DNA from 3 places in the Streptomyces sp. NPDC127595 genome. Region 3 is predicted to be linked to each of the others. Evidence: predicted binding sites of a transcription regulator. Region 3 holds the regulator's gene; each other region holds the start of a gene.
The links. Region 3 encodes HspR, which represses chaperone genes until heat shock. Its sites were predicted from a motif close to TTGAGNNNNNNNNNCTCAA; they were not measured.
Positions count from the first base shown of each region.

Region 1: a site for HspR is predicted at 7,225-7,243, ahead of dnaK (molecular chaperone DnaK). Genes of this name have one in related genera too.
Region 2: a site for HspR is predicted at 7,087-7,105, ahead of lon (endopeptidase La). Genes of this name have one in related genera too.

Region 1 covers NZ_JBHXWK010000001.1:19,551-29,618, reverse strand. Annotated here, with positions in the region: gene ACFVKT_RS00130 (helix-turn-helix domain-containing protein) at 1-230, shown strand, start outside; gene ACFVKT_RS00125 (helix-turn-helix domain-containing protein) at 360-1,223, shown strand; gene ACFVKT_RS00120 (SAM-dependent methyltransferase) at 1,312-2,127, shown strand; gene ACFVKT_RS00115 (DHA2 family efflux MFS transporter permease subunit) at 2,391-3,848, shown strand; gene ACFVKT_RS00110 (esterase-like activity of phytase family protein) at 3,922-5,205, opposite strand; gene dnaK (molecular chaperone DnaK) at 5,272-7,179, opposite strand; gene ACFVKT_RS00100 (OsmC family protein) at 7,375-7,803, opposite strand; gene ACFVKT_RS00095 (hypothetical protein) at 7,903-9,639, opposite strand; gene ACFVKT_RS00090 (ATP-binding protein) at 9,833-10,068, opposite strand, start outside.
Region 2 covers NZ_JBHXWK010000004.1:534,445-544,512, forward strand. Annotated here, with positions in the region: gene ACFVKT_RS16550 (nitrate- and nitrite sensing domain-containing protein) at 1-1,684, opposite strand, end outside; gene ACFVKT_RS16555 (protein phosphatase 2C domain-containing protein) at 2,091-2,879, shown strand; gene ACFVKT_RS16560 (MarR family winged helix-turn-helix transcriptional regulator) at 2,919-3,410, opposite strand; gene ACFVKT_RS16565 (lysozyme) at 3,733-4,569, shown strand; gene lon (endopeptidase La) at 4,644-7,064, opposite strand; gene ACFVKT_RS16575 (hypothetical protein) at 7,187-7,462, shown strand; gene ACFVKT_RS16580 (GNAT family N-acetyltransferase) at 7,545-8,357, shown strand; gene ACFVKT_RS16585 (GNAT family N-acetyltransferase) at 8,405-9,052, shown strand; partial or broken gene ACFVKT_RS16590 (spermidine synthase) at 9,184-9,860, shown strand; gene ACFVKT_RS16595 (response regulator transcription factor) at 9,974-10,068, shown strand, end outside.
Region 3 covers NZ_JBHXWK010000003.1:124,398-134,465, forward strand. Annotated here, with positions in the region: gene ACFVKT_RS11580 (sugar ABC transporter substrate-binding protein) at 1-361, opposite strand, end outside; gene ACFVKT_RS11585 (PA14 domain-containing protein) at 871-2,919, shown strand; gene ACFVKT_RS11590 (PA14 domain-containing protein) at 2,921-4,894, shown strand; gene ACFVKT_RS11595 (heat shock protein transcriptional repressor HspR) at 4,957-5,409, opposite strand; gene dnaJ (molecular chaperone DnaJ) at 5,417-6,601, opposite strand; gene grpE (nucleotide exchange factor GrpE) at 6,635-7,303, opposite strand; gene dnaK (molecular chaperone DnaK) at 7,300-9,147, opposite strand; gene ACFVKT_RS11615 (undecaprenyl/decaprenyl-phosphate alpha-N-acetylglucosaminyl 1-phosphate transferase) at 9,254-10,068, opposite strand, start outside.

The DNA.
Region 1 (10,068 bases), on a different contig from region 3:
TGGCCGCGTACCCGGTCCCGGATCCCGGCCGGGAGGACGAACTCTTCGACGCCGTCCCCTGTTTCGCGCTCCCGATGCGGATCGAGCACGACGGCCGGGTCCTGTCCTTCGTCTCCTCCATCTCGACCTTCAACACCCCGATGGACGTGACGGTCTCCGAGCTGGCCATCGAGACGTTCCTCCCGGCCGACCCGGCGACGGCCAAGTACCTTCAGAGCCTCGTTTCCTGATCAGGGCCTCCTCTCCTGATCAGAGCCTCGTTTCCTGAGGCGAGGCCGGGGTGACCCGGCCGACCCTGTGAGGGCCGTGGGGGAACATGACACACTGCGCGTGTACTTCGGCGCTTGGGGAGGCGTGGCGTGAGTGAGCGGCGGCCCGCGCCCACGGTGGGTCAGGTGGTTCTGGGGCGGAGGCTCCAGGAGCTGCGGGAGAGAGCGGGCCTCAAGCGGGAGGAGGCCGCGCGCGTACTGCGTGTGGCCCCGGCGACCGTACGGCGGATGGAGATGGCCGAGGTCGCGCTCAAAATCCCTTACGTACAGGTGCTGTTGACGACCTACGGCGTGGCCTCCGACGAGGTGGCCGCCTTCGTCGGGCTCGCCGAGGACGCGAACCGGCCGGGCTGGTGGCAGCGGTTCCACGACGTGCTGCCGGAGTGGTTCAGCCTGTACGTCAGCCTGGAGGGCGCGGCCCGGCTGATCCGCTCGTACGAACCGCACTTCGTGCCCGGGCTGCTGCAGACCGAGGACTACGCGCGGGCCGTGCTGGAGGCGGGAACGGTCGGGCAGACGGGTCCGGAGGCCATCGAGCGGCATGTGGCGCTGCGGATGAAGCGGCAGGGTCTGCTCACCGGCGAGAACCCGCCCCACCTCTGGGTGATCATGGACGAGACGGCGCTGCGGCGCCCCGTGAGCATCGACAGCTCGGTCATGCGCGACCAGATCGACCGGCTTCTGGAAGAGGCCGAGCACGATCACATCACGCTCCAGGTCGCCGAGTTCGCGAACGGCCCGCACCCGGGGACGTACACGTCCTTCGCGCTGTTCCGCTTCGCGGAGCCGGAGCTGCCCGACATGGTCTACAGCGAGTACGTGTCCGGTGCCCTCTACCTCGACTCGCGCATCGAGGTGGCCCTGCACCTGGAGGTCCTGGACCACATGACGGCCCACGCGTCCTCCGCCCAGCGCACCAAGCAGATCCTCCAGGAGTTCCGGGCGCGCTTCTGAACTGCAGAAACGTACCCCCTGATCGCTGAACCCATCACTGAGCCCGTTGCCGAACGCAATTGAAGACCCGACACCGAGGAGCACTGTTGTGACCGGAAGTGACGCCGAGTCCATCCGTATCGACACCAGTCGGCCGCATCCCGCCCGGGTGTACGACTGGTGGCTGGGCGGCAAGGACAACTACCAGGTGGACGAGGAACTGGCCCGCAAGATCCTCGGCGTGGACGAGGCCGCGGTGCGCAGTGCGCGCTCCAACCGCCGGTTCATGCACCGGGCCACCCGGGTCGCGGCCCGGGCCGGGATTCGTCAGTTCCTGGACATCGGCACGGGCATTCCCACCGAGCCCAACCTCCACCAGGTCGCCCAGGAGATCGCCCCCGAGTCGAGGGTGGTCTACGCCGACAACGACCCGATCGTCCTGCGGCACGCCGAGGCACTGCTGCAGGGCACCGCCGAGGGCTCCACCGAGTACGTGCACGCCGACGTCCGCGACCCCGACACCATCCTGCGCCTGGCCTCCGAGTACCTGGATCTCGGCCGGCCCGTCGCGCTGTCGCTGGTCGCGCTCACCCACTACCTCGACGACGCTCCCGACGGCGACGACGTGTACGGCCTGGTCGGCAGGTACGTCAACGCCCTCGCCCCCGGCAGCTTCGTGGTCCTCTCCCAGGTCACCCCGGACCTCAGCGCCGCGACCATCGGGAAGGTCGCGGCACTCTTCCGGGAGAGCGGCACGCCCTTCCACCCGCGCACCCACGCCGAGTTCTCCCGCTTCCTGGACGGCCTGGAGCTGCTGGAGCCGGGCGTGGTCCCGGCCGTCGACTGGCGGCCCGAACCCGTGGACGTGGCCGCCAAGGCGGAGGGCATTGTGCCCCTGTACGCGGGGGTCGCCCGCAAGTCCTGACCCGTGTGGACGCCATGAGCGGACGCAATGCACTGCCCGCCCCCAGGTTCGACCTGGGGGCGGGCAAGGGCGCGTGCTGCGAGCTGCCCTGACGGCGGGGGCACTCCGGTCCGCGGCCGAGCCGCCGGCCCCGGTCGCCGTCCATGGGCGATGCATTTATGTTGGGTCGGGGGTACCTGGAGGCCGTCTTGGACCACTCGCCCGAAGCCACGTCCGTACCCGAGCCCGCGCGGGGCCTTCAGGCCGCGCCGCCCGGCGGCGATGTGCCGCAGGCCACCGGTGGCAGTCACGAGCACCGGTGGCTGATCCTCGCGGTGGTCGGTATCGCGCAGCTCATGGTCGTCCTCGACGCGACGATCGTGAACATCGCGCTGCCGTCCGCGCAGAAGGACCTGGGTTTCACCAACGGCAACCGCCAGTGGGTCGTCACCGCGTACGCGCTCGCCTTCGGCAGCCTGCTGCTGCTCGGCGGGCGCATCGCGGACCTGGTGGGCCGCAAGGTCGTGTTCCTCGCCGGGCTCGCGGGCTTCGCCCTGGCCTCCGCGCTCGGCGGTGCCGCGACCAGTTTCGCGATGCTGGTGGGGGCCCGTGCCCTCCAGGGGCTGTTCGGCGCGTTGCTCGCGCCGGCCGCCCTCTCGCTCCTCACGACGACGTTCACGGATCCACGCGAGCGCGCCAAGGCGTTCGGCATCTACGGCGCCATCGCGGGCGCGGGCGGCGCGGTGGGACTGCTCCTGGGCGGCGTACTCACCGAGTACCTGGACTGGCGCTGGTGCCTGTACGTGAACGTCTTCTTCGCCGCCGTGGCCATGGTCGGCGGGGCGCGGCTCCTGCACGCCGGAAAACCCGCGGACCGGCCCAAGCTGGATGTGCCGGGCACGCTTCTGGTGTCGGCCGGGCTGTTCTGCATCGTCTACGGGTTCTCGAACGCGGAGACGTCCTCGTGGAGCGACGTGAAGACGTGGGGCTTCCTCGTGGTCGGCGCGGTCCTTCTCGTGGGATTCGCCTGGTGGGAGACACGGGCCGAGCATCCACTGCTGCCGCTGCGCGTGGTCCTGGACCGCAACCGCGGCGCGTCGTACCTCGCGATGTTCATCGCCGGTGCCGGCATGTTCGGCGTCTTCCTCTTCCTGACCTACTACCTCCAGGAGATCCTGGACTACTCGCCGATCAAGACGGGGCTGGCGTTCCTGCCCATGGTCGCCGTGATGGTGGTCATGTCCGTGACCACGACCAACTACCTGGTGCCGAAGCTCGGTCCGAAACCGATCGTTCCGCTCGGCATGGCCCTCGCCTCGGCCGCGATGGCCTGGCTGACCGCGCTCGGTCTCCACAGCAACTACCCCCAGCACGTGCTGCCGCCGCTCCTGATGGCCGGCCTCGGCCTCGGCATGATCTTCGCCACGGCGATGAACCTGGCGACGTCCGGCGTCGCCGCGCACGATGCGGGCGTGGCCTCCGCGATGGTCAACACCAGCCAGCAGGTGGGCGGTTCGATCGGTACGGCCCTGCTCAACACCCTCGCCACGAGCGCGGCGACGAGCTACCTCGTCGGCAAGCAGCCCACGGCACAGGTGCAGGCGCAGGCCTCGATGGAGAGCTACTCGACCGCGTACTGGTGGTCGGCGCTGTTCTTCGCGATCGGGTTCGTCGTGACGCTGGCGCTCTACCGCCGCGAGGTGCCCACGCAGCAGGCGGCGAGCCAGGCGGTGCACATGTGACGCGGCCGGCCGCGACCCGATGCGGTTCGGGCCGCGGCCGGCGCGGCGGTGCTGAAGTCCGGCTGGTGCGGAGTTACTTGAGGGCTCGCTTGTCCGCCTTCAGGCTCTCGGTGAGCTTGAAGGTGATGAACTCGTTGTTGTCCGCCTTGCCGGGCGTACGGCCGGAGGAGAACGGGAAGTTGTTGTCGTTCAGGACTGCCAGCGTCCGGTTGTCGAGGAGGACGACGTCCTCGATCGTGGTGAACGGGAAGGTGAACGTCTCCCCGAAGCCGCCGAGGCCCTTCGGGTTCGCGATGTTCATCAGGTCGGCCACGAGGGTCTTGTCCATGACCCCGTCACCGTTGCGGTCGCGGGTGTCGGCGAGGTAGATCCGCTTGAACTTGGCGTCGGCGCCCTGGCCACCGTCACGCTCGATGACCAGGAAGCGGTTCCTGTCGACGGCGATGGCGTCACCGATGGCGTTGGAGGGCGACTCCAGCCGGTAGGTGAAACGCTTCCCGGTGTAGTCCCGGATCTTCAGGTCGAACTCGCTGAAGCGCAGGTCGCCGGGGGTGTCACCGTTGACCGTGCCTTCGAGCAGCGGGTAGAGGTGCCGGCCGTCGACCGAACGGACCATGCCCTCGAAGCCCTTGCTGCTGCCGGTGGTCGGCTGGGCACCGTTCAGGTACGGGTTCTCCGGCGCCTGCACTCCGTCGAGCGAGATCGGGGCTTCGAGAAGCTTGCCGGTCGAGGAGAAGTGCAGCAGGAACGGGCCGAACTCGTCGCCCAGCCAGTACGAGCCGTCGTACGCCCGCACGATGGACTCGACGTCGAAGTCGGCGCCGGTCAGCACCCGGTCGGTCCGGGTGAGCGGGAACGGCACCTTGTGGTACGGGTCGCTGAGGTTGAAGCCGCCCAGGACCTTGACCTTGCCGGTCTTGGTGTCCGGCTCGACGCGGTGTATGCGCAGCAGGAAGTCGGCGCTGTTGGCCTTGTTGCCGTAGCCGTTGTCGGACAGCACGTCGTAGCTGCCGTCGTGGCGGTTGACGGCGCCGCTGAAGCCCTGGACCGGCTGGTCGGCGAACGGGCCGGTGATGCCGTTGAACGGACCCGCGCCGACGGCCGAGCCGGACGGTTCGCTGTTCGGGACGAACGTCTCGGCCGGAAGCGAGGCGAAACCGGTCAGCGTGGCCTGGCCGAAGGGGGTGGTCCGACCGGAGGCGGTGGCCTCACCGGAAGCCGTGGCCTGACCGAGGTCCGTGGCCTGACCGAGGTCCGTCGTCTGACCGAGGTTCTCGGAGTCGCGGTCGGCCATGGCGGGCGACGCGAGTCCGACGGTCAGCGCGACTGCGCTGACCGTGATCGAAAGTCTCTTCATGACCCGCACGTTAGGGAGGCCGGGTGACGGGCGGCCGAACACCGGGCAACACCAGGCCCCGCTGTACTAGGCAGCACCACCCCTCGCATCCTTCCCCGTGTCCGCATCTCCACCCCTTTCCCTCTCTTCGTCCACGATCTCCGCGTCCACCACGCCCTCCTCCTCGCTCGGGGCATGCTCGGTGGCCGGCTCGTCCTGCGGGGGCGTCTGCGGCGGCGCCTGCTGGGCCTGCGCGTACATCGCCTGCCCCATCCGCTGGCTCACCGTGGCGAGCTTCTCGACGGCGGCCCGCAGCGCGCTCGTGTCGGCGGGCTCCTCCAGGAGTTCCTTCAGCTCCGCGATGGCGGACTCGACCTCCGGCTTCGTGTCGGAGGGGATGCGTTCCTCGTTCTCCCGGAGGAACTTCTCGGTCTGGTAGACGAGTTGCTCGGCCTGGTTGCGGGTCTCGGCGGCCTCACGGCGCCCGCGGTCCTCGTCGGCGTACTGCTCGGCCTCGCGCATCATGCGGTCGATGTCGTCCTTGGGGAGCGCGGAGCCGCCGGTGACGGTCATCTTCTGCTCGCGTTCCGTGGCGAGGTCCTTCGCGGAGACGTGCATGATCCCGTTGGCGTCGATGTCGAAGGCGACCTCGATCTGCGGCACCCCGCGCGGCGCGGGCGGCAGCCCCGTGAGGTCGAAGACGCCGAGCTTCTTGTTGTACGCGGCGATCTCGCGCTCGCCCTGGTAGACCTGGATGCCGACCGAGGGCTGATTGTCCACGGCGGTCGTGAAGATCTCCGAACGCCGGGTCGGGATCGTGGTGTTGCGCTCGATGAGCTTGGTCATGATGCCGCCCTTGGTCTCGATGCCCAGGGACAGCGGGGTGACGTCGAGCAGCAGGACGTCCTTGACGTCACCGCGGATGACACCCGCCTGGAGCGCGGCGCCCACGGCGACGACCTCGTCCGGGTTGACGCCCTTGTGCGGGTCCTTGCCGGTGAGTTCCTTCACCAGGTCGGTGACGGCCGGCATCCGGGTCGAGCCGCCGACCAGGATGACCCGGTCGACCACGGACAGCTTCACGCCCGCGTCCTTCACCGCCTGGTGGAAGGGGTTCTTGCAGCGGTCGAGCAGGTCGGCCGTCAGTTCCTGGAACTGGGCGCGCGTCAGCTTCTCGTCGAGGTGCAGCGGGCCGTCGGCGGTGGCGGTGATGTAGGGCAGGTTGACGGTGGTCTCGGAGGCGCTGGACAGCTCGATCTTGGCCTTCTCGGCGCCCTCGCGCAGCCGTTGCAGCGCCATCTTGTCGTGTCCGAGGTCGATACCGTGCGAGGCCTTGAACCGCTGGGCGAGATGCTCGACGATCCGCTGGTCCCAGTCGTCGCCGCCCAGTTTGGTGTCACCGTTGGTGGCCTTGACCTCGATCACGCCGTCGCCGATCTCCAGGAGCGAGACGTCGAAGGTCCCGCCGCCCAGGTCGAAGACGAGTACGGTCTGCTCCTCGCCCCGGTCGAGCCCGTACGCCAGGGCCGCGGCCGTCGGTTCGTTGATGATCCGCAGGACCTTGAGCCCCGCGATCTCGCCCGCCTCCTTGGTGGCCTGGCGCTGCGCGTCGTCGAAGTAGGCGGGCACGGTGATCACGGCGTCCGTGACGTCCTCGCCGAGATACGCCTCGGCGTCCCGCTTCAGCTTCTGCAGGACGCGCGCGGCCAGCTCCTGCGCGCGGTACCGGGTGCCGTCGATGGCGCCCGTCTCCGGAAAGCGCCAGCTCGCATCTCCCATGTGACGCTTGGCGGAACGCGCGGTGCGCTCCACGTTCGTCACGGCCTGCCGCTTGGCGACCTCCCCGACGAGCACCTCGCCGTTCTTGGCGAAGGCCACCACGGAGGGCGTGGTGCGCGCACCCTCCGCGTTGGCCACGACCGTGGGGTCGCCGCCTTCCAGAACAGCGACCACGGAGTTCGTCGTACCGAGATCGATCCCGACCGCACGTGCCATGTCCGTCCCCTTCCGCCCGGTTCTGCCCGCCCCCAAGCACAAAACTTGAGTGCGTTCTTGTCAATGGGGCGGGAGCCCCGGGTGGGGACGGGCGGGCATGGGCGGGCCCGGACGGAGGCCTTGTACGGCGGCCCGGAACATGACGGCGCCGCGACCCCCTCCGGGGACCGCGGCGCCGTAGTGCCTACTGGACCGTCAGGCGAGCTTCGCCGACAGGGTGATCGTCGTGCCGGTGAGCGCCTGGCTTACCGGGCAGTTCTTCTTGGCGTCCTCGGCCGCGGCGATGAAGGCGTCCTCTTCGATGCCCGGCACCGTGCCCTCGACGGTGAGGTGGATGCCGGTGATGCCCTCGCCCGGCTGGAAGCTGACGTCGGCGGAGGTGACGAGCTTGGTGGGCGGGGTACCGGCCCCCGCGAGGGCGTGCGAGAACGCCATGGAGAAGCAGCTGGAGTGGGCGGCCGCGATCAGCTCCTCGGGGCTGGTCTTGCCGTTCGCGTCCTGGGAGCGCGACGCCCACGTCACGGGCTGCTCGTCGATGGCGCCGGAGGAGTCGAAGGTGACGACGCCGTTGCCCTCGAGCAGGTTGCCTTCCCAGACGGTGTGTGCAGAGCGCGTGGTTGCCACGATGAGTCCTTTCGGGTGTGGTCCCGTTACCGGGGTTCCGTATCCCCCATCCGATCACACCTCCGCCCGGACCACCCAGTTGATGCGGCTCGCGCCCCCTCAACTCACCCGGAACACCGGCCCCCGCGCGGTGAACGGCAGCCGCGCGCCCTGCGGAATCAGGTACGCGTGCTCGCGCCGTACCCGCAGGACGTCGCACCAGCCGTCCGTGATGACCAGCATGGGCGCGCCCGGCGGGAAGTCGTCCGCGCGGTGCAGCAGATCGATGCCCGGCTGCAGGACCGTACCGCCGCGCCCGCGCACCTGTACCCGCCCGGCGATCTCCGTCACCGGCAGATATCCGGCGTCGTGCGGGGCGGCGTCGCAGAAGACGACGCGTGCGGCCGGTACGTCACGGGCCTCGGCGTACGAGGCGATGGCACCCAGCGCCTTGCCGAGGAGCGTGCGGTCCATGGAGGCCGAGGTGTCGAGAACCACGCCGAAGGTGCAGCGGGCGATCTCCTCGGGCGGGAAGTAGCGGCCCGCGCGCGGGATGTCCGGGGTCGCCGCCTGGCGGCGGGAGGGACGCGCGTACGACCGCAGCGGCTCGGGGCGGGGCACGAACTCGTCGAACCAGCGGGCGAGTTGGGCGTCCCAGGCCAGCGGCGGATGGCTGAGCGCGCGGATCTCCTCGACCAGGCCGCCGGGCAGGAAGCCGCGCTCCTCCCGCTGGTGCAGGTCGAGTCCCTGGGCCAGGCCCCTGCGGTAGAACTCGTCGAGGTCCACGTAGTCGCGCGGTGAACCGAGCGGGCCGCCGAGCATGTCGCCGACGCCCTTGCCGCGCAGTGTGGACAGGCGGCGCATCCGGCGCAGGTCCGTCGCGATCCGGTCGTACACCTCCTCCGCCGACAGATCCCGCAATTCCACGTCGTACAGCAGCCCTTCGGGCATGACGCCGACCTGCATGTCGCACAGCCAGCCGTTGATGACGTAGTCCGCGGCGATGTTGAAGAGAAACTGGTCGCGGGTGCCGCAGCGGTCGCTGTGGCGCAGGGCGGCGTGCAGCATCTCGTGGGCGAGGACGAACCGCCATTCCTCGTCGTCGAATTGGCGCAGCGGGTTGATGTAGATCTCGGCCGCCTCCGCGTTGACCGCGGCGATGGAAATGCCGTGGGCGCGGGCGAGTTCGGCGTCGGCGACGACGGTGATGCCGGCCGCGATGCCACCGAGGAGGGGGTAGGAGGACACGAACCAGCTCAGCGCCTTCTCCCAGGGCTGCAGTTGGGTGGGGCCGCCGCGCATGGAGTCGCGGCGGCCGCCCGCCATGTCCATCGCGGCGGCCATGGTCCGGGTCAGCGCGTGTGCGAAGGCGAGCTGCCAGTCGGGCGCGGTGCCGCCGTTCCAGGTGTGCCAGGTCACCAGGAGCTGGTCCGGCTCACCACCGGCCGTACCGCAGCGCTCGTACTCCGCCGGAATCCCCTCGCGGCGCCAGCGCGCGGCGAGCTGCTCCTCGTCGCCGGCGGGGTAGGAGGCCGGCAGGTCCTCGGGGGTCTGGCCGATCGGGAAGCCGAGCAGGAAGCGGTTGACGACGGCACAGCGGGCGGCGAGGTCGAAGCGGTCGGGCTGCACGCGTTCGCCGGTGGCCGCCGGGACATGGCCGAAGCCGAGGTGGATGACGGCGTGCGCGGCGGCCCAGGCCCACTCGGCCGGCTCCGCGCGGCGGGTGGGGTGCACATGCAGCACTCCGCTGGAGTCGACGAGGACGAGGCCGTCGCGGGGCCCTGCCGGGCAGTCCTTCTGACGGCAGACACTGAACTCGACGGCGGCCAGCGCGCGGTTGCCCCGCACCAGCCGCATCCCCTCCGCGAAGGCCTCGGCGGCCGGATCCGGCTTCTCCTTGTCGCCCTGCTTGCGCCTACGGCTCACCGCCGCGCCTCCACCGTGCACTCGCTGCTCATCGCCGCGGCCCTGCCCTTCACTCGCTGCTCATCGCCGCGCCCCGACCCTGAATTCGCCGCTCATCGCCGCGCCCCGACCCTCCACTCGCTGCTCACCGCCGCGCCTCCACCAGGCGGGGCATGTCGCGTGCCGCCTCCACGAGGAACCACGCGGGCAGTACGGGGTTGCCGTCGAGGTCGGACGCGATGACGCTCTGGGCGACCTCGACGGAGATCTCGGCGAGCTGGACGAGCAGCGACTTGGCGCGGAACGCGGTCTGCCGCCCGTGCTCCGAGGCGTGCTCCTTCCTGGCGGGCAGCTCCTTGACGAGGCGGCCGCGGAAGGACT
Region 2 (10,068 bases), on a different contig from region 3:
GGACCCGCTCGTACCGCTCTATCTCGCTGACCGCGGCGCGTACGACATCGACGAGCGGGACGGGACCGGCGTGCTGCTGGCCGTGGTCGGCGCCCGCGAGGACGAGCAGGTTCTCGCTGTGGCGCCGCATGACCGTCGCGAAGTGGTCCAGCTTGAAGAGGGTGGAGAGGCGGTCGGGGTCCTGCTCGCGCTCCTCCAGGCCCTCGATGATGCCGAGTTGGCGTTCGACGAGGCCGAGGGTGCGCAGTGCCAGGTTGACGAAGGTGCCGTGGATGGTGCCGCGCACCTGCTCCAAGTGGGCGGCGGCCGCGGCGAGTTCGGTGCGCAGCTTGTCGCGTTCGTCGGCCATCAGCTGGCGCTGGCCGATGAGGTGCTTGCGGTCGCCTTCGAGGGTGGTGATCCGCTCGTGGAGCTCGGCGGCGTGCGCGTGCAGTGCGTTCACCGAGCGGACGACCTGGGCGAACTCGTCGTTGCGGCCGGTGAACTTGACCGGCTCCTCCGTGCCCGGGTCGGCGGCGAGACGGGCGGAGCCGCGCCGCAGGACGGACAGCGGGCGGGTGAGACTGCGGGCCATGGCCATCGAGACGCCGACGGCGACGAGCAGCAGCGTGCCGATGGCCGCGACGCGGATCTCCAGCGCGGTGACGTCGTCGTCCCGCAGCGCTTCGAGGTCCTTGATACGGCGGCTGTTGAGGGACGCCTCGGCGCCGCGCATCAGCTCGACGCGGGCGGAGAGCGCCGTGTCCAGCTTGTCGGTGCTGGTGTCGAGTTCGTCGTCGGAGAGCGTCGGCTGGTCGGTGAGGTCCGTGAGGTACTCGTCGGCGTCGGTGACGTCGGGACCGGTGACCGTGGAGTCGTACGAGGTCTTGTCGGCCTTGGGCGCCGTCTCGCGGAACTCGGCGAGGGCCGCGTCCGAGCGGAGGCGGGCCTGCTGGGCGGCGGCGCTGAGCGCGTCGCGCTGCTTGGTGTCCGCCTCCGACGAGGTGCTGGTGGTGCTCGTCAGGCCCGTGTAGGGGTCGGTGGTGGTCTCGGTGGTGATCGGGACGCTGAGGGCCGCGAGGAGCAGTCCACGGGCGGCGGCGGACTGCTGGACGGCGGAGTCCAGCTCGGCGAGGGAGTGCGCGCCGGAGCCCGCGCGGGGCGGCACCTGCTCGGCCAGTTCCTCGGCGAGGGCGTGGAGTTCGGTGATGGCACCCGAGTACGACTGGTGCGCTTCGAGTGCTGTGCTCGCGCCGGTGAGTGCCGCTCGGCGCAGCGAGGCGATGGCGTCGAGGTCCGTGAGGAGGGACGCCGGGGCGTCCTCGTCCGCCCGCAGCTCCTCGACCTGCCGGTCGACCCGGGCGCCGCGCTGCTCCGAGGGCACCTTGTCCTTCGGGCGGCCCGCGGCGATGTACGAGGTGACCTCGTCGCGCTCGTCGGCCAGCGAGTGCGCGAGGGTCAGCGCCTGCTGGGTGCGCTGCGCGAGCGTCACCAGGTTCTGGGAGTCGTTCAACTGACCCGAGGCGGTCAGGATCGTGGGTGCCCCTGCGCCGGCGATGGCGGCCGCGACGACCGCAACGGCGACAATCAGCCGATTGCGTACGTGGGCGGTTCGGCCCCTGCCCGCCGAGTCGGCGGCGGCGCCAGCGGCGCCCTCCGTGGAGGCCGTCTGCTTGCCTGTGCGCCTCGGCCGCGTCTTCTGCACCGGTGCTCGCATTCCTGACTCGTGTACCCATGTGCCCGGGTGACGTTCCGTCAACTGGGGTGTTCGCTCTCCCCCGAGCTTTCGACTCGCTCAAGCAGGGGGCGCCCCCACCGGTTCCCGACCCTCCCAGTGCCGGTGGACAGTGGTCCCGCATCATCCGGCCCGCCACCCGAAGGAGTGAACATCGGACGGGAGTTGGCGGGCAAGTCCCTCTGAGGCCTGCGGTTCGCCTGCGCGGCGGGCTGGTTGGACGTGAGCGACGGGCTTTGGCAGTATTCGCCGCCACGCTTCGCCGGAGTCGATCATTCCATGCCAAACCCGGCTCCTGATCTGCTGATCCGCGCCCATTCGGCAACCGATGCCGACCTCTCGTGGATCTTGTGAAGGGCTCGTGCAGACTGGCCGGATGCGTACTGAACTCGTCTCGGAGCCCGGCGACCCGGCCCGCCCCAATGAGGACTTCGCATCGGTCGGACTTCCCGCCTCGGGACAAGGGGGCGCGCTGGTCGTCCTGGACGGTGTGACACCCCCCGCGGGTGACGACGGCTGCCTGCACTCCGTCGCCTGGTTCTCCTCCCGCCTGGGCGGCGCGCTGACCGAACTGTCCCTTACCTGCCGGGATCTGACGCTGGCTGAGATCCTTTCCCGCTCGATCGCGCGTACGGCCGAGGCCCACGCCGAGACCTGTGACCTTTCTCACCCCCGCACACCTCAGGCAACCGTCGTCCTCGCCCGCTGGTCCGCCGCGGAGGTCGAGTACCTCGTCCTGTCGGACTCCGCGCTGCTGCTGGAGTCCCCCGAAGGCGCCGTCACCGCGCTCCTCGACGACCGCCTCTCCCGCGTCCCCCGGGAGACCCTCACCTCCGCCGCCCGCACCGACGCGACCCTGCGCAACCAGGAGGGCGGCTTCTTCACGGCCGCCGCGGATCCCTCGGTGGCCTCGCGCGCGGTGACGGGGACGGTGCCCCGGTCCTCCGTCCGGGCGCTGGCCGCCCTGACGGACGGTGCCACGCGGTGGGTGGAGAAGTTCCGGGAGGGGGACTGGACGGGCCTGTTCACCTTCGTACGGAAGGAGGGGGCGCAGGCCCTCGTCACCCGCGTACGGGCGCTGGAGTCCGCGGACGCGGAGACGCGGGCGCGGCTGGGGCGGAGCAAGACCCACGACGACGCGACGGTGGTGTTCGTGGAGTGGTGAGTCACCGAGGCGTGCCGCGCCGCTTCCGCGCGTGGCCGGCTACTTCTCGATCCCGGTGTTCAGCTGGTGCAGCAGCCGGGCCAGTTCGGCCACCTCCCGCGGGTCCCAGCCGCTGAGCTGCCGGACGTACCGCGCCCGCCGCGCCTCGCGCACCGCGCGGAAGCGCACCCGGCCCTCCTCCGTGAGGTGGACGAGCCAGGCGCGGCCGTCGGCGGGGTCCGGCTCGCGGGCGACGAGGCCGAGGTCTTCCAGGGCGCGGAGCTGGCGGGACATGGTGGCCTTGCCGACGCCGATGTAGGCGGCGAGCTCCGTGGCGCGCTGGCGGCCGCACTCGTCCAGCCGGATGAGGAGCCCGTACGCGGAGGACTCCAGGTCGGGATGGACCGCCCGGGCCATCTCGCCCGAGGAGGCCCGGGCCCGCCGCAGGAACACCGTCAACTCGCGTTCCAGCGAGGGGAATTCCTGGTCCACACCACTTCCTGACGCCGTGGGTTCGCCGCGATGCCCGTCGCCGTTCGCGTCCTCGTGCACGTCAGCACCCCTGACTCGGTTTCCCGATCCTGAAAGTTTCTGCCAAAAATCGCCGTCGCCGCAGCTCCGCCAGTATTTCGCAGGCGTAGACCATCGGCAGCGTCCGGGCCCTCTTCCCACGCCGTCTTCCAAGTGCGTAGCGTCAAGGGCAGGCAAACTGTGGCATGCCCACAGCAGGAATTTGCCCGGCATGGCATGTGACCCCTGCGCCACGCAAACAACAAGTCGACGATGACTTGACCCCCCACCGCGGCAGGCGCATGCCGCCGGCGCTCCCCCACCGAGCACCACCGTGCACCACCGATCTCCTCGGAGGCACGACATGCCCGCGCACCGATACAGATCCCGCACGCTCCTCCGCTCGCACACCCCGAAGCGCCTTCCCGCGTTCGGGATCCTGCTCGCCGCCTTCTCCCTCCTTCTCGCCGTACCGGCCCAGGCAGCCGACGTCCCCGCCCGCGGCTCGGCCCACCTGGGTATGGGCGTAGTCGCCCACGACGGCCAGGGCGGCACCCCGGCCGACAGCAGGGCCACGCAGACGGAAGGCGTGGACGTCAGCAGCCACCAGGGCAACGTCGCCTGGTCCACCCTGTGGAGCAGCGGGGTCAAATGGGCGTACGCCAAGGCGACGGAAGGGACGTACTACACGAACCCCTACTTCGCCCAGCAGTACAACGGCTCCTACAACGTCGGCATGATCCGCGGCGCGTACCACTTCGCGACCCCCGACACGACGACCGGCGCCACCCAGGCCAACTACTTCGTCGACCACGGAGGCGGCTGGTCGAAGGACGGCAGGACGCTGCCCGGCGTACTCGACATCGAGTGGAACCCGTACGGCGCCTCCTGCTACGGCAAGACGCAGAGCGCCATGGTCAGCTGGATCAGCAGCTTCCTCACCCAGTACAAGGCGCGCACCGGGCGGGACGCCGTGATCTACACGGCGACCACCTGGTGGACGGAGTGCACCGGCAACTACGCCGGTTTCGCCACCGCCAACCCGCTGTGGGTCGCCCGCTACGCCACCGCCGTGGGCACGCTGCCCGCCGGCTGGGGCTACTACACGATGTGGCAGTACACGTCGTCGGGTCCGACGGTCGGGGACCACAACAAGTTCAACGGCGCGCTGGACCGGGTGGTGGCACTCGCCAACGGGTGACACCGGCCGGCATCGAGCATGGGAAGGCCCGGGTCCCTCGCGGGGCCCGGGCCTTCCTCAACCGATGGCGTCCGTCACGCCGCCACCGGAACCTCCGCGGTGGCGCCGTTCGTCGCCGGAGCGAGTGCCAGCTCCAGCACCTGGCGGACATCCGTCACCGCGTGGACGTCGAGCTTGTCCAGGACCTCGGCCGGGACGTCGTCCAGGTCGGCTTCGTTGCGCTTCGGGATGATCACCGTCGTGACCCCGGCCCGGTGTGCGGCGAGCAGCTTCTGCTTGACGCCGCCGATGGGCAGGACACGGCCGGTGAGCGAGACCTCGCCGGTCATGGCGACGTCGGTGCGGACCAGCCGGCCGCTGAGCAGCGACGCGAGGGCGGTCGTCATGGTGACGCCCGCGCTCGGACCGTCCTTGGGGACGGCCCCGGCCGGGAAGTGGATGTGCACGCCCCGGTCCTTCAGGTCGCCGACCGGCAGTTCCAGTTCGGCTCCGTGCGAGCGCAGGAAGCTCAGCGCGATCTGCGCCGACTCCTTCATCACGTCACCGAGCTGACCGGTGAGGGTCAGACCGGCCGCGCCCGTCTCGGGGTCGGCGAGCGACGCCTCCACGAAGAGGACGTCACCTCCCGCACCCGTGACGGCGAGTCCCGTCGCGACACCAGGGACCGCCGTACGGCGCTCGGCCGGGTCCTGGGCGGACTCGGGCACGTGGTGCGGACGCCCGATGAGCCCGCGCAGATCGTCCTCGGTCACCGTGAACGGCAGCTTCCGCTCACCGAGTTCGTGCTGAGCGGCGACCTTGCGGAGCAGCCGGGCAATGCCGCGCTCCAGGTTCCGTACGCCCGCCTCCCGGGTGTACTCCCCCGCGAGCCTGCGCAGCGCGCTCTCGTCGAGCGTGACCTCGTCCTTCTCCAGACCGGCCCGCTCCAGCTGGCGCGGCAGCAGGTGGTCGCGTGCGATGACGACCTTCTCGTCCTCGGTGTAGCCGTCGAGGCGGACCAGCTCCATACGGTCGAGCAGGGCCTCCGGGATGGCTTCCAGGACGTTGGCGGTCGCCAGGAAGACGACGTCGCTGAGGTCGAGTTCAACCTCCAGGTAGTGGTCGCGGAAGGTGTGGTTCTGGGCGGGGTCGAGCACTTCGAGGAGGGCTGCGGCGGGGTCGCCTCGGTAGTCGGAGCCGACCTTGTCGATCTCGTCCAGGAGCACGACCGGGTTCATCGACCCGGCCTCCTTGATGGCGCGGACGACCCGGCCGGGCAGCGCGCCGACGTACGTACGCCGGTGTCCGCGGATCTCGGCCTCGTCGCGTACGCCGCCCAGGGCGACCCGGACGAACTTGCGGCCCATGGCGTGCGCGACGGACTCGCCGAGCGAGGTCTTGCCGACGCCGGGAGGTCCGACGAGCGCGAGCACGGCGCCGCCGCGACGGCCGCCGACCACGCCGAGCCCACGCTCGGCACGCCGCTTGCGCACGGCGAGGTATTCGGTGATCCGCTCCTTCACGTCCTCCAGGCCCGCGTGCTCGGCGTCGAGGATCGCCTTGGCGCCCTGGATGTCGTACTCGTCCTCGGTGCGTTCGTTCCACGGCAGTTCCAGGACGGTGTCGAGCCAGGTCCGGATCCAGGAGCCCTCGGGCGACTGGTCGCTCGCGCGCTCCAGCTTCTCGACCTCCTTGAGAGCGGCCTCGCGGACGTTCTCCGGAAGGTCGGCGGCCTCGACGCGGGAGCGGTAGTCGTCGCTCTCGTCCTCCCCGCCCTCCCCCTTGAGGTCACGGAGCTCCTTGCGCACGGCATCGAGCTGGCGCCGCAGCAGGAACTCGCGCTGCTGCTTGTCGACACCTTCCTGTACGTCCTTGGCGATGGACTCGGCGACATCCTGCTCGGCGAGGTGCTCGCGGAGCTGCTCGGTGGCGAGCTTCAGGCGAGCGATCGGATCCGCGGTCTCCAGCAGTTCCACCTTCTGTTCGGTGGAGAGGAAAGGTGAGTAGCCGGAATTGTCGGCAAGGGCGGACACGTCGTCGATCGCCGTGACGCGGTCCACGACCTGCCAGGCGCCGCGCTTGCGCAGCCAGCTGGTGGCCAGGGCCTTGTATTCCTTGATCAGTTCGGTGACGTGGCCGGGCAGCGGCTCGGGCACGGTCTCACCGACGCGCGTCCCCTCCACCCACAGCGCGGCACCGGGACCGGTGGTCCCCGCGCCGATCTTCACGCGCCCGCGGCCGCGGATCAGCGCGCCCGGGTCGCCGTCGGCAAGGCGGCCGACCTGTTCAATCGTCCCGAGCACACCCGTGCCCGCGTACGTCCCGTCGATCCGCGGCACCAGCAGCACCTGCGGCTTCCCCGGTGTCGAGCGGGCGGCGGCCTGAGCGGCCTCCACCGCGGCCCGCACATCGGTGTCGTTCAGGTCCAGCGGAACCACCATTCCGGGCAGCACGACCTCGTCGTCGAGCGGCAGCACGGGCAGGTTGAGCGGTGCGGACGTCGTATCGGCAGCCATGATCTTCCTCTCGACAAGCAAGTTGAGCTATGTGGACTCAATGCTTGTGAGCGCTCTGGTGTTCCCCGGGGGTGTTCGCTGTCAGCGATCGGGCGCCTTGATAGCTTCCGCAGGTGCAATTCATGGTGATCACCCAGCGCTACAGCGACCGGTTCAGCGACGAGGACTTCGCGGCCGTCCTGCCTCAGGAGACCGAGACGGTCCGAGGGCTCTACGCCGACGGAGCACTTCGCCAGATCTGGTTGCGCGACGACACGCGAGGCGCGTGCTTCCTCCTCGAAGCCGAGTCACTCGCCGCCGCCGAAGCAGCGGTGGCAGCCCTTCCCCTGGCGCAGAAGCAGATGTCGGACTTCCAGATCATCCCTCTGCGACCGTACGGCGGTTTCGGCCCCCGCTGACCGCCTGACCCAGCCCCGCCCGGGACGCCGCTCGCATATTAATTCGGTTGCCCCGGCCGGCACGGTCCGTACCGTCTTCCGGGTGACAGACACCCACCCCCTCCTCTCCGCCTACGACGACCAGATGCGCGGCGCCCCTCCCACCCCTCCGACAGGGGTCACGTACGAACAGGACGGGCCGCTGCTGCGGATCGTCGGGCAGTTCCGCGGGCTGGTCAGCGGTCCGCGTGATCTCGGGGTGGGCGGGGCGGAACTCGACCGTCTGATCGCCCGGCAGCGGGAGTACTTTGCCGGGCGCGGTGAGGCGGTGGAGTGGAAGACGCGGGGGCACGACCGCCCCGCCGGCCTCACCGAGCGGCTGCGCGCCGCGGGCTTCGTGCCCGAGGAGCAGGAGACGGTGGTCGTCGGACTCGCGGAAGAAATGGCGGCCGTACGGCGGCCGGTCGTGCCGCCGGGTGTCGTCCTGCGGCGGGTCACGGCGGACGTGGACATGCACCGGATCGCCGCGATGGAGTCGGCGGTGTGGGAGGCCGACTGGAGCTGGCTCGCCGACGACCTGATCGGCCGGGTCGAGGCCGCCCCCGACGAGATCGCCGTCTTCGTCGCCGAGGCGGACGGTGAAGTGGTCTCCGCGGCCTGGCTTGTCTTCCGCGAGGACACCGAGTTCGCGAGCCTGTGGGGCGGCTCGACGCTCCCCGGATGGCGGAGCCGGGGCATCTACCGCGCCCTCGTCGCCACCCGCGCCGCCCTCGCCGCGGCCCGCGGCGTCCGATTCCTGCACGTGGACGCCTCCGACGACAGCGCCCCGATCCTGCGCCGCCTGGGATTCCACGCCATCACCACGACCACCCCCTATGTGTGGTCGCCGCCACAGGCCAGCCCGCCGACTCCGTAGCTAAAGTAAGACTCCTTCAGCGCATGCAGTCATTACAAGGGGTTCTGGTGGACGAGATCGTACGGGCCTGGGTCGACGGCTGGGTCCTCTCGCGTGGGGCGGCTCCGCCGGTGGTCGAGGCTTGGGGTTGCTCGGTCGATGTGGGGCAGGCGGAGCACGTCACCCGGCATGTTCTCGGGGCGACGAACGGGGCTGTCGAGGAGGCCGTGGTCCGGAAGGTCGCCGACTCGGTGACCGGAGCGGGGGTGTGGCTCAAGGTGTTCGCCGAGGCGTCGACCGTCGGACCCTGGCTCGGTCAGGGCTGGTGGATCGACCCCCAGCCCGGGTACCTGATGTCGGCCCCTCTCACCGCCGTCCCGTCCGTGGCCACTCCCGACGGCTACCGTCTGCGCACCTGGGCGCACGGCGGCGTCACCCGCGCCCTGGTCACCGCTCCGGACGGCTCCTGGGCCGCGCGCGCCCAGATCGCGGCCACCGGCGCGACGGCGGTCGTCGACCAGGTCGAGACGGCGCCGGAGCACCGCAGGCGCGGTCTCGGCCGACTGGTCATGGGCACGGTGACGCGCGCGGCGGTCGCACAGGGCGCCAGGACCGGCGTACTGGGCGGAACACCGGACGGGCGGGCGCTGTACGAGTCCCTCGGCTGGCGCGTGGAGGCACCGCTGACGAGCGCGAAGTTCACCGGGGTCGGCTGAACCTCCGCGGGCAGCCGCCTTCCGTGGCCGAGGCCACGTCGCCTTCCTCACGTCGGCGAAGGTGTCGGCTCCGCCCCCTGGAACGGGGGTAATTCGACCGCCTGGCATCCCGGAGCTGCCAGGATGGGCCGATGGTCACCTCGTACGACACCCCCGCAGTGATCGATCGTCGCGAGGGCCCGTACGGCGAGGTCGTGCTGCGGCGTCATGGCGCGCTGCTGCAGATCATCGCCAACGGGTGCTTCCTGATGGACACCTCCGACGGCCGTTCGGAGCGGCTGCTCGTCGACGCCGCCTACGGCGCGCTGGACGGGCGGGCGGAGCCGAGGCTGCTGATCGGCGGCCTCGGCGTCGGGTTCTCACTCGCGCACGCGGCCTCGGATCCGCGCTGGGGGGTATCACCGTCGTGGAGCGCGAGCCGGCGGTGATCGACTGGCACCTCGGCGGGCCGCTGGCCCCGTTGTCGGCCGAGGCGCTCGCCGACCCGCGCACGGAGATCGTCGAAGCGGATCTGCTCGCCTACGTCAATGAGATCTGCGACACATACGACGCGCTGTGCCTGGACATCGACAACGGACCCGGCTGGACGGTCACGGAGGGCAACGAAAGCCTCTACTCGGAGGCCGGACTCACAGGCTGCGCAAGGGTGTTGAGGCCCGGCGGGGTACTCGCGGTGTGGTCGGCGCGACCCTCTCCGGAATTTGAAGGAACCCTCCGGAATGCCGGGTTCAAGGGGGTGCGTACCGAAGAGATCCCCGTTGCCCGGGGCGTTCCGGACGTCGTCCATCTCGCGGTAAGACCTGGATAGCCGAGCCGCGGCGACTGCCCGTACTCTGCTTGCCTGACGCGGATCATTCAAGCGTCAAGCGCAGTCATGGGATCACCCCACGGATTCCGGAAAGCACACTTCAGGGGCGGGCGATGGAGCAGACACACACCTCCCACAACGGCGCGGCGGCGACGCCCGGCGCTCAACGACGGGTCCTGGTCGTCGAGGACGACCCGACGATCGTCGA
Region 3 (10,068 bases):
TGTCGTACGCGATGACGGGGATGCCCGCGTCCTTGGCCTTCTGCACGCCGGGGGCGATGGCCTTGGAGTCCACGGCGTCCACCAGGAGTACGTCGACCTTGTCGTCCACCATCTTCTGGAGCTGGGTGGCCTGCTTGTCCGCGTCCGCCGCGGCGTTGGCGTAGACCACTTTGCCCTTGTTGTTGGTGAGCTTCTTCACCTCGGACTCGATGATGGGGTAGTCGAACTTCTCGTAACGCGTGTTCTCCGTCTCCGGGAGGAGCAGACCCACGGTGATGTCGTCGCCCTTCGTGGGGCTGGCCTTGGTTTCGCTGCCACCGATCCCGTCCACGACCCCGCAGCCGACGAGGGAGACGGCCATCGCGGACGAGCTCACGGCTATGACGGCCCGACGCCGACGGGTGTTACGAGTGTTCACATCAGGTGCCTTCCGGGCGAGGTTGCAGCATTGCGACCCAGGTGGCTGAAAGCCAACGCGGCGATGACCTCAGCGTCAAGGACTAACCACTTAACGAGATGGCAACAGCATGCTGTGTTCCCCAAGTGAACACGATGGGAAGAGGCCGCGCCTCCACTTCCAGAAATCCTCACTGATTCACACGCGCCACTCATTTCACAGGGTTCCCGGCGGCGCGCGAACGACCCGTGCCCCGACCAAGGTGTCTCGAAGTCGCCCCCGCACACCGCCTCACGCGACAGGGAAGGCCTGCGACCAGCCGGATCACCGATCGGCAGCCGCGCGTATCACCGCCCCGCCGGCCTCGCCGGACTCCCGCGCCACCTTCGTACAACCATGCCCCCGGTCCGATAGTCCTGATCATCAACGGCCTCCCTTTGCCTGCCGTTGACGATCAGGACTTGAAGGACCGAATGAACCCAGCCAGACACACGGCCGCGGCCGCAGCCGTCACCCTTGTGCTCACGACCGCCGCCGGTCTGCTCGGCGGCGCCGCCGCGACCGCCTCGGCCGCCACGACCTGCACTTCCCCGGTCTACAAGCGGCAGTTGTTCGCGAACACCACGTTCAAGGGCACCCCGAAGAAGACCGCCTGCGACTCCACCATCGACGAGAGCTGGAGCGCAGCCCCCTCCTCCGGCCTCCCGAAGGACAACTTCAGTGCCCGCTGGACCGTCACCCGCGACTTCGGCTCCGGCGGCCCCTTCGCCCTCACCGCCACCGCGACCGACGGCATCCGCGTCTACCTGGACGACAGCCGCAAGATCAGCCTCTGGTCCGACACGAGCAGTTCACGTTCCAAGACCGTCAATGTGACGATCCCCAAAGGCAAGCACACCCTCCGGATCGACTACGTCAACTGGACCGGCACGGCCAAGGTGAAGGTCGGCTACACGCCCCGCACCTCGGCGAGCGTCGACAAGGTCAAGCCCCTCGCCCCGACCGGCGTCGCCGCCGACTACGTCCCCGACGGAGAGTGGGCGTACACCGAGCTCGCCTGGTCCGCCAACAAGGAGATGGACCTGGCCGGGTACCGCGTCTACCGCCGGCTGCAGGGTTCCGATACCTGGACCAAGGTGGCCACGACCACGGCCGCCGCGCGCACGGCCGGCGACCAGCCGCCGCCCACGGGACAGTCGTACTCCTACGAGGTCCGCGCCTACGACAAGGCGGGCAACGAATCGGCGGGCTCCGCCGACCAGTTGATCACCTCGGTGGACTGGACCGCGCCCGCCCCCGCCGTCCTCACCGCCACGGCCGTGGAGGCCTCCAACAACCTCTCGTGGACCGCTCCCACCGACGCCGTGCTCTACCGGCTCTACCGCAAGTCCAAGACGGCGACCTCGTACACCGAGGTCGCCGAGACGACCGGGACGAGCTACGTCGACACCACGGCGAGCTACGGCTACGCCTACGACTACAAGGTGAGGGCGCTGGACGCGGCCAAGAACGGCCGGGACTCCAACGTCGTACGCTCCACGCGGTCGATCCTGCCGCCGGAGAACGTGACGGCGACCGTGCCCAGTTACGGCGCGATGTTCACCTGGACCGAGGCGCCCGGCGGCGACACCGCCGACTACGAGGTCTACCGCTCGACGACTTCCCCGGTGGCGACCACCTACGAGAACCTCACCGACTGCCGCAGCCGCAAGGTCGCTACGGACGCGACCGGCAACAAGGTCCACAGCTGCGTCGACTACGACGGCGACCAGGGCGCCACGTACCACTACGTGATGATCCGGAAGAACACCGCAGGGCGCTGGTCCACCGGGTCCCCGGAGATGACCGTCACCCGGCCCGGCGACGAGATCCCGCCACCGAACGTGACCGGCCTGAGCGCCGAGCCCCTGGAGTACGGCGTCAAGCTGGACTGGGACGACAGCACGGTCGCAGACCTCGACAAGTACGAGATCTACGAGAAGCCGACGCAATGGGCGACCCCCGAATACGTGGGAGTCGTGGACGCCGGCACCTCCGAGTACGTCGTCGGCCCCGAGCGGGCGGACGGCGAGAGCACCCAGTACGTCGTCGTCGCCCGCGACATCTACGGCAACTCCCGTACCTACGAGGGCGCGCACGACCCGGACATCGCTCCGTGGAGCCAAGCCCTGTCCACGGTCGCCGTCACCGAGCTCGACCTCACCCCGACGGTCGTCCCCGAGGACACCTCGGCCTGCGGCCTCTACGCCTTCGACAACACCGCGGGCGACTCGGTCCTGGACCTCGACTGCGAGGGCGTCGCCGCCGACGCCCTCGGTATCAACGTGTACCGGTGGGACCGGCAGTCGGGCACGTACGTCCGGCTGAACGACGTACCCCTGGCGACGACCACCAGCTACTACACGGACCGCACCGCGCCGAGGGGCACCACCAACCACTTCGTCGCCTCCGTCGTCGCGGCCGACGGCACAGAGACCTTCACGAACATCGACTACACCGTGACCCTGCCGAGCGAGGTATGACGTGAAGAACGCATCCAGGCATTCCCTGCTCGCCTGCACTGTTGTCGTCGCGACCGCGGGCGGCCTGCTCACAGCTGTCGCCCCGGCCGCCTCCGCCGCCACCCGCTGCGCCTCCCCCGTCCTCAAGCGGCAGTTCTTCGCGAACACCACGTTCAAGGGCACCCCGAAGAAGACGGACTGCGACAGCGCGATCGACGAGAGCTGGAGCGGCGCCCCCGCCTCCGGCCTCCCGAAGGACAACTTCGGCGTCCGCTGGACCGTCACCCGCGACTTCGGCTCCGGCGGCCCCTTCGCCCTCGCCACCTCCGGCCTCGACGGGATACGGGTGTACGTCGACGGCGTCCGCAAGCTCGACCTGTGGAAGAACACCTCCAAGGCTGTGAGCAAAACCGTCAACGTGACGGTCCCGAAGGGCAAGCACACCCTCCGCGTCGACTACGTCAACTGGACCGGCACCGCCAAGGTCAAGTTCACGTACACACCCCGCACTTCGGCCACCGTCGACAAGGTCAAGCCCCTCACGCCCAAGGACCCGCTGGTGTCGTACGACACCGCGAGCAACAAGGCGAAGCTGAGCTGGGGCAAGAACGTCGAGATGGATCTCGCGGGTTATCGGGTCTACCGGCGGCTGCGGGACAGCACCGGTTGGACCCGGCTCACCGGCACGACCGCGACCTCGTACACCGACACCCCGCCCGCGACCGGCGCCGTCTACTACTACGAGGCGCGCGCGTACGACAAGGCGGGCAACGAATCGGCCGGTACCGCCGACCAGTTGGTCACCGGCATCACGCTGACCGCGCCGGGCGGCCTCGCCTCCTCGGTCACCGACACCGCGGCCGAGCTGTCCTGGCAGGCGGTGCCGGGGGCGGTGAAGTACCGGGTGGTGCGCACGGATCCGGGCGGCGCCGACAAGGTCACCGACGTCACCTCGAACCACTTCAGCGACGACACGGCCGACCGGGTTTCCACGTACACCTACAAGGTCGCCGCGGTGGACGGCTCCGGTCATCTCTCGCCGTACACCGGCACCGTGAGCGCGCACCGGCCGCCCGCCGCACCGCGCGAGTTCACGGCGACGGCGGACATCGGGGCCGCGCTGCTGTCCTGGACGGTCAAGCCGGGGGACGCGAGTGTCCGTGCCTTCCACGTGTACCGCTCGACGACCCTGCCTGTGAGCACGTCCGGCACGCCGGTGTCGTGCACGACGACGTACACCGAACGCGCCGACGGGTCACGGCGCTACAGCTGCGGCGACTACTCGGCGGACGAGGGCACCACCTACCACTACGCGGTGACGACGGAGGACCAGGCGTCCGCCGTCTCCCTCCCCTCGGCGACGGTCACCGTGACCATCCTCGAATCGGACAAGGCGCCCGCCCAGGTGACCGGACTGACCGCGACGGCCACGGAGTACGGCATCGAGCTGGACTGGGCCGACAACACCGAGCCCGACCTGAAGCGGTACGCGGTCTACCGGGGCCGGATCCTCGGTGAGGAGGGCGGCACACAGGTCTGCTCCGGCTCGGAGTGGGCGTGGCTGTCCGCGTCCACCTCGCGCTACACGGACGTGACCCTGCCCGACGGCGGCCGCATCTGTTACTGGGTGGACGCGATCGACACCGCCGGCAATTCCAGCAGGTGGTGGGGACCCTTGTACGCCATCACGGTCGACGAACTGGATCTGACCCCATCGGTGGCGACCCCGGAGGGCTCACCGCTCAGCCTGTCGGCGACCGCGACCGACTCGGGCGTCGGCCTGGGGTGGAACGCGGCCGACTCGGCGACGGGCTACCAGGTCTACCGCTGGAACCCGGCCACCGGGGCGTACGAGAAGCTGGCGGCCACCACGGACCGCTCCTACGACGACACCACCGCGGCCCGCGGCACCACCCACTACTACTGGGTGACCGCGCTGTACGCCGACGGCACTGAGTCTGCGCCCGGGGCTGACTGGGTGATCCTGAAGCCCTGAGCACGGCCGGCATGCGAAAGGGGCCCGGAGGTTGAACCTCCGGGCCCCTTTCGCGTGGTCGGTTACTCCGACGACCGCTTCGGCCGCCACACCACCAACGCACTCGTCTGCTGAACCTCCTGGTACGGGACCAGGTCGCGGCGGTACGAGGCGTGGACGGCTGCCTCGCGCTGCTGCATCGCGGCTGCCGCGCCGTCGACGGCCGCCTGGAGTTCGGCGGCGCGCTGCTGGAGTGCGGCGACCTGGTTCTCCAGCTCGATGATGCGCTTGATGCCGGCGAGGTTGATGCCCTCGTCCTGGGACAACGCCTGGACGGTGCGCAGCAGTTCGATGTCGCGGGCCGAGTAGCGCCGGCCCCGGCCTGCGGTGCGGTCGGGGGAGACGAGGCCGAGGCGGTCGTACTGACGCAGGGTCTGCGGGTGCAGGCCGGAGAGCTGGGCCGCCACCGAGATGACGTAGACCGGCGTCTCCTCGGTCAGTTCGTACGGGTTGCGTCGACGGCCGATTCCGTCCATGGCGTCCTCATGCTCCCTTCGCGGCCTGGAACAGCTCCGCCCGCGGGTCCTCACCCGCGGTCGCCTCGCGGTACGCCTCCAGGGCGTCGCGAGCCTTGCCCGAAATCTCCGTGGGGACCGTGACCTCTACGGTGACCAGCAGGTCGCCGCGGGTGCCGTCCTTGCGGACCGCGCCCTTGCCGCGGGCGCGCATGGTGCGGCCGTTCGGCGTGCCCGGCGGCAGCTTCAGGGTCACCGCGGGCCCGCTCAGGGTGGGCACCTTGACCTCGCCGCCGAGGGCCGCCTCCGCGAAGGTGACGGGCACGGTGACGGTGAGGTTGTCGCCCTTGCGGCCGAAGACCGGGTGGGCGTCGACATGCACCGTGACGTACAGGTCGCCGGACGGGCCGCCGCGCTCACCGGGGGCGCCCTTGCCGCGCAGCCGGATGCGCTGGTTGTCGCTGACGCCGGCCGGGATACGGACCTGCATCGTGCGCGAGGACTTGGCGCGGCCGCTGCCGCTGCAGACCTCGCACGGGGTCTCTGCGATCAGACCGCGGCCCTTGCAGTCGGGGCAGGGGTCGGTGAGGGAGAACCCGCCGCCGGAGCCCCGGGCGACCTGGCCGGTGCCGACGCACGTCGGGCACACACGCGGTGTGCCGTTCGCGTCGCCGGTGCCCGAACAGGCCTTGCAGGGCGCCTGCGAGGTCATCCGCAGCGGAACCGTCGCCCCGTCCACCGCCTCGGTGAAGCTGAGCGTCACCTCGGTGTCGATGTCCTGGCCGCGCCGGGGCTGCGTACGCGTGCCGGTGGTCGTGCCGCCGCGGTTGAACAGCCCGCCGAACACGTCACCGATCCCGCCGCCGAAGCCGCCGCCCTGTGCTCCGCCGCCCTGGGCGCCGCCTCCGAAGAGGTCACCCAGGTCGAAGTTGAAGTTGCCGCCGCCCGCGCCCGGCCCCGGACGGAAGCCGCCGTTGCCGAAGAGGGCGCGGGCCTCGTCGTACTCCTTGCGCTTCTTGGGGTCCCCGAGGATGTCGTTCGCCTCGGAGATCTCCTTGAAGCGGTCCTCCGCCTTGGCGTTGCCCTTGTTGGCGTCCGGGTGGAACTCGCGGGCGAGCTTCCGGTACGCCTTCTTGATCTCGGCCTCGGTGGCGTCCTTGGGGACGCCGAGGACCTTGTAGTAGTCCTTCTCGATGAAGTCCTTGGTGCTCATCCTCGACGTCCCTCCTCTCTCATGCGTTCAACGTCAGCCCTCGTCCGGGCCACCGCTCTCCTTGTCGTCCGCCGCCTCGGCCGTCGCGTCCTCGGACTTGACGGCCTGCGCGCCGGGCTGGGGCTCGGCGACGGCCACCCGCGCGGGGCGGATGGTGCGCTCGCCGAAGCGATACCCCGGCTGCAGAATCGCCACGCACGTCGTCTCGGTGACATCCGGCGCGTACGAGTGCATCAGGGCCTCGTGGATCATCGGGTCGAAGGGCTCGCCCTCCTTGCCGAAGGTCTGCAGCCCCAGCTTCGCCGCGACGGTCTCCAGCGACTCGCCCACCGACTTGAAGCCACCGACCAGCTCGCCGTGGTCCCGCGCGCGGCCGATGTCGTCGAGCACGGGCAGGAGCTCGGTCAGGAGGTTCGCGATGGCGACCTCCTTGACCGCGATCCGGTCGCGCTCGACCCGGCGGCGGTAGTTCTGGTACTCGGCCTGGAGCCGCTGGAGGTCCGCCGTGCGCTCACCGAGCGCCGTACGCACCTGGTCCAGCTGTGCTGTCAGACCGGCCAGTTGGGCCTGTGCCTGTGCTGCTGCCGATTCGTCCCCGGCCGCAGCCGCCCCCTCGGGGGCGGCTGTCGGCTCGGCGTCGTCAGGGGTGGCGCCGGAAGGGACGTCAGGCTTCTCTTCGAAGCCCGGGGTCTCCTCCGTCACGCGGCACCGTCCTTGCGGTCACGGTCCTCGTCGACGATCTCCGCGTCGACCACGTCGTCGTCGCCGCGCGGGGCCTCGGCACCGGGGGCGTCACCCGCGGCCTGGGCGGCGGCTGCGTCCGCATACATCGCCTGGCCGAGCTTCTGCGAGACCGCGGCGACCTTCTCGGTGGCCGTGCGGATCTCGGCGGTGTCCTCGCCCTTGAGCGCGGCCTTCAGCTCCTCGATGGAAGCCTCGACCTCGGTCTTGACGTCACCCGGGACCTTGTCCTCGTTGTCCTTGAGGAACTTCTCCGTCTGGTAGACGAGCTGCTCGCCCTGGTTACGGGACTCGGCGGCCTCGCGGCGGGCGTGGTCCTCCTCCGCGTACTTCTCGGCCTCTTCGCGCATCCGGTTGACCTCGTCCTTCGGCAGCGAGGAGCCACCGGTGACGGTCATCTTCTGCTCCTTGCCCGTGCCGAGGTCCTTGGCCGTGACATGCATGATGCCGTTGGCGTCGATGTCGAAGGCGACCTCGATCTGCGGGACACCACGCGGGGCCGGCGGCAGGCCGGTCAGCTCGAACATCCCGAGCTTCTTGTTGTACGCCGCGATCTCGCGCTCGCCCTGGTAGACCTGGATCTGCACGGAGGGCTGGTTGTCCTCGGCGGTGGTGAAGATCTCGGACCGCTTGGTCGGGATCGTCGTGTTCCGCTCGATGAGCTTGGTCATGATGCCGCCCTTGGTCTCGATACCAAGCGACAGCGGCGTGACGTCGAGGAGCAGGACGTCCTTGACCTCACCCTTGAGGACACCGGCCTGGAGGGCGGCGCCGATGGCGACGACCTCGTCCGGGTTCACACCCTTGTTGGCCTCGTTGCCACCGGTCAGCTCCTTGACGAGCTCGGCGACGGCGGGCATACGGGTGGAGCCACCGACGAGAACGACGTGGTCGATCTCGGAGAGGTTGATCCCGGCGTCCTTGATGACGTTGTGGAACGGCGTCTTGCAGCGCTCCAGAAGGTCGGCCGTGAGCTGCTGGAACTGGGCGCGCGTGAGCTTCTCGTCCAGGTGCAGCGGGCCCTCGGCGGAAGCCGTGATGTAGGGCAGGTTGATCGAGGTCTCGGTGGACGAGGACAGCTCGATCTTGGCCTTCTCGGCGGCCTCGCGGAGGCGCTGGAGGGCCATCTTGTCCTTGCCCAGGTCCACGCCGTGGCCGGAGCGGAACTGCTGCACCAGGTAGTCGACGACACGCTGGTCCCAGTCGTCACCACCGAGGTGGTTGTCGCCGTTCGTGGCCTTCACCTCAACGACGCCGTCGCCGATCTCGAGCAGCGAGACGTCGAAGGTGCCGCCACCGAGGTCGAAGACGAGGATCGTCTGGTCGTCCTTGTCGAGGCCGTACGCGAGAGCGGCGGCCGTCGGCTCGTTGACGATACGCAGGACGTTCAGGCCCGCGATCTCGCCGGCCTCCTTCGTCGCCTGGCGCTCGGAGTCGTTGAAGTACGCCGGGACGGTGATGACCGCGTCGGCCACCTTCTCGCCCAGGTACGCCTCGGCGTCGCGCTTCAGCTTCTGCAGGATGAAGGCGCTCATCTGCTGCGGGTTGAAGCTCTTGCCGTCGAGCTCGATCTTCCAGTCCGTGCCCATGTGACGCTTCACGGACCGAATGGTCCGGTCCACGTTCGTGACCGCCTGGCGCTTGGCGACCTCGCCGACGAGAACCTCACCGTTCTTCGCGAAGGCGACGACGGACGGCGTGGTCCTGGCACCCTCGGCGTTGGTGATGACGGTGGGCTCGCCGCCCTCCAGAACGCTGACGACGGAGTTAGTCGTGCCCAGGTCGATGCCGACCGCACGTGCCATTTCAATTCCTCCAGCAATGACTTGAGTGGAACGGACTCAAGTGTGCACGACGCCCGCCACATCGTCAACAGAGCTGAGTCGAGGAGGCTCAACTCTTATCTGTTTCTTAGGCGCACCTTGCGTCTGACCTGGAGCTTTTCAACTGGCTGGGCGCTTGAGTCTTCAGCCCGTCCGGCGTTTGAGGACGAGCCCTTCGAGCGATCGGGGGTCTGGGGGCAGGGCCCCCAGGGGACGGGAACGGGTAGGGGCGGCGGGGGCGAGAAACCGGACCCGCGCCCCCCACGAGCACCACCACCGCGACCCCTCCCGCCACCCACCACGCGGCCCCCGCACCCACCCACCCCAGATCGATGAGCAAACCGACCAGCGCCCCGCCGAACGCCGCCGCACCGATCACCACAACGACCCCCCGCGACGTCAGCCCGACCCGCCGGAGCCGCTGCGCGAGATGCCCGCCCGGCCCCCGGGCCGCGAGCGCCAGATCGGCCAGCCCGACAGCGGTCAGCGAGAACAGCGCCGCGACCCCGGACCCCGTCTCCCGCCCCCCGTGCACCAGCACCGCCGCCGAGGCGAGCACGAACCCGGCGAACAGCGCCCCGCACCGCCCCGGCACGATCCGCGCCGGCGGCCGCCCCTGCATGAGGAACCCGGCGAGCGCCGCGGCCAGCACGCTCAGCAGCACCGTCGTACCGTCCATGACCTCGGCCGCCGCACACCCGCTCAGCGCGAAGGCGGTGACGACCCCGACGGTCCCCAGCACCCCGTCGGCGTGATCGAGCGAGACGAAGGCGAAGGTGACCAGGACCGTCCAGGCGATGCCCAACAGCCCGCCGAGCAGACCGAGTTCGCCGTACGGCACGGTCAGCGAGGCGGCGATTGCGACGCCTCCCGCCTGGACCGGGAGCGGCACGGCCCGCAGGT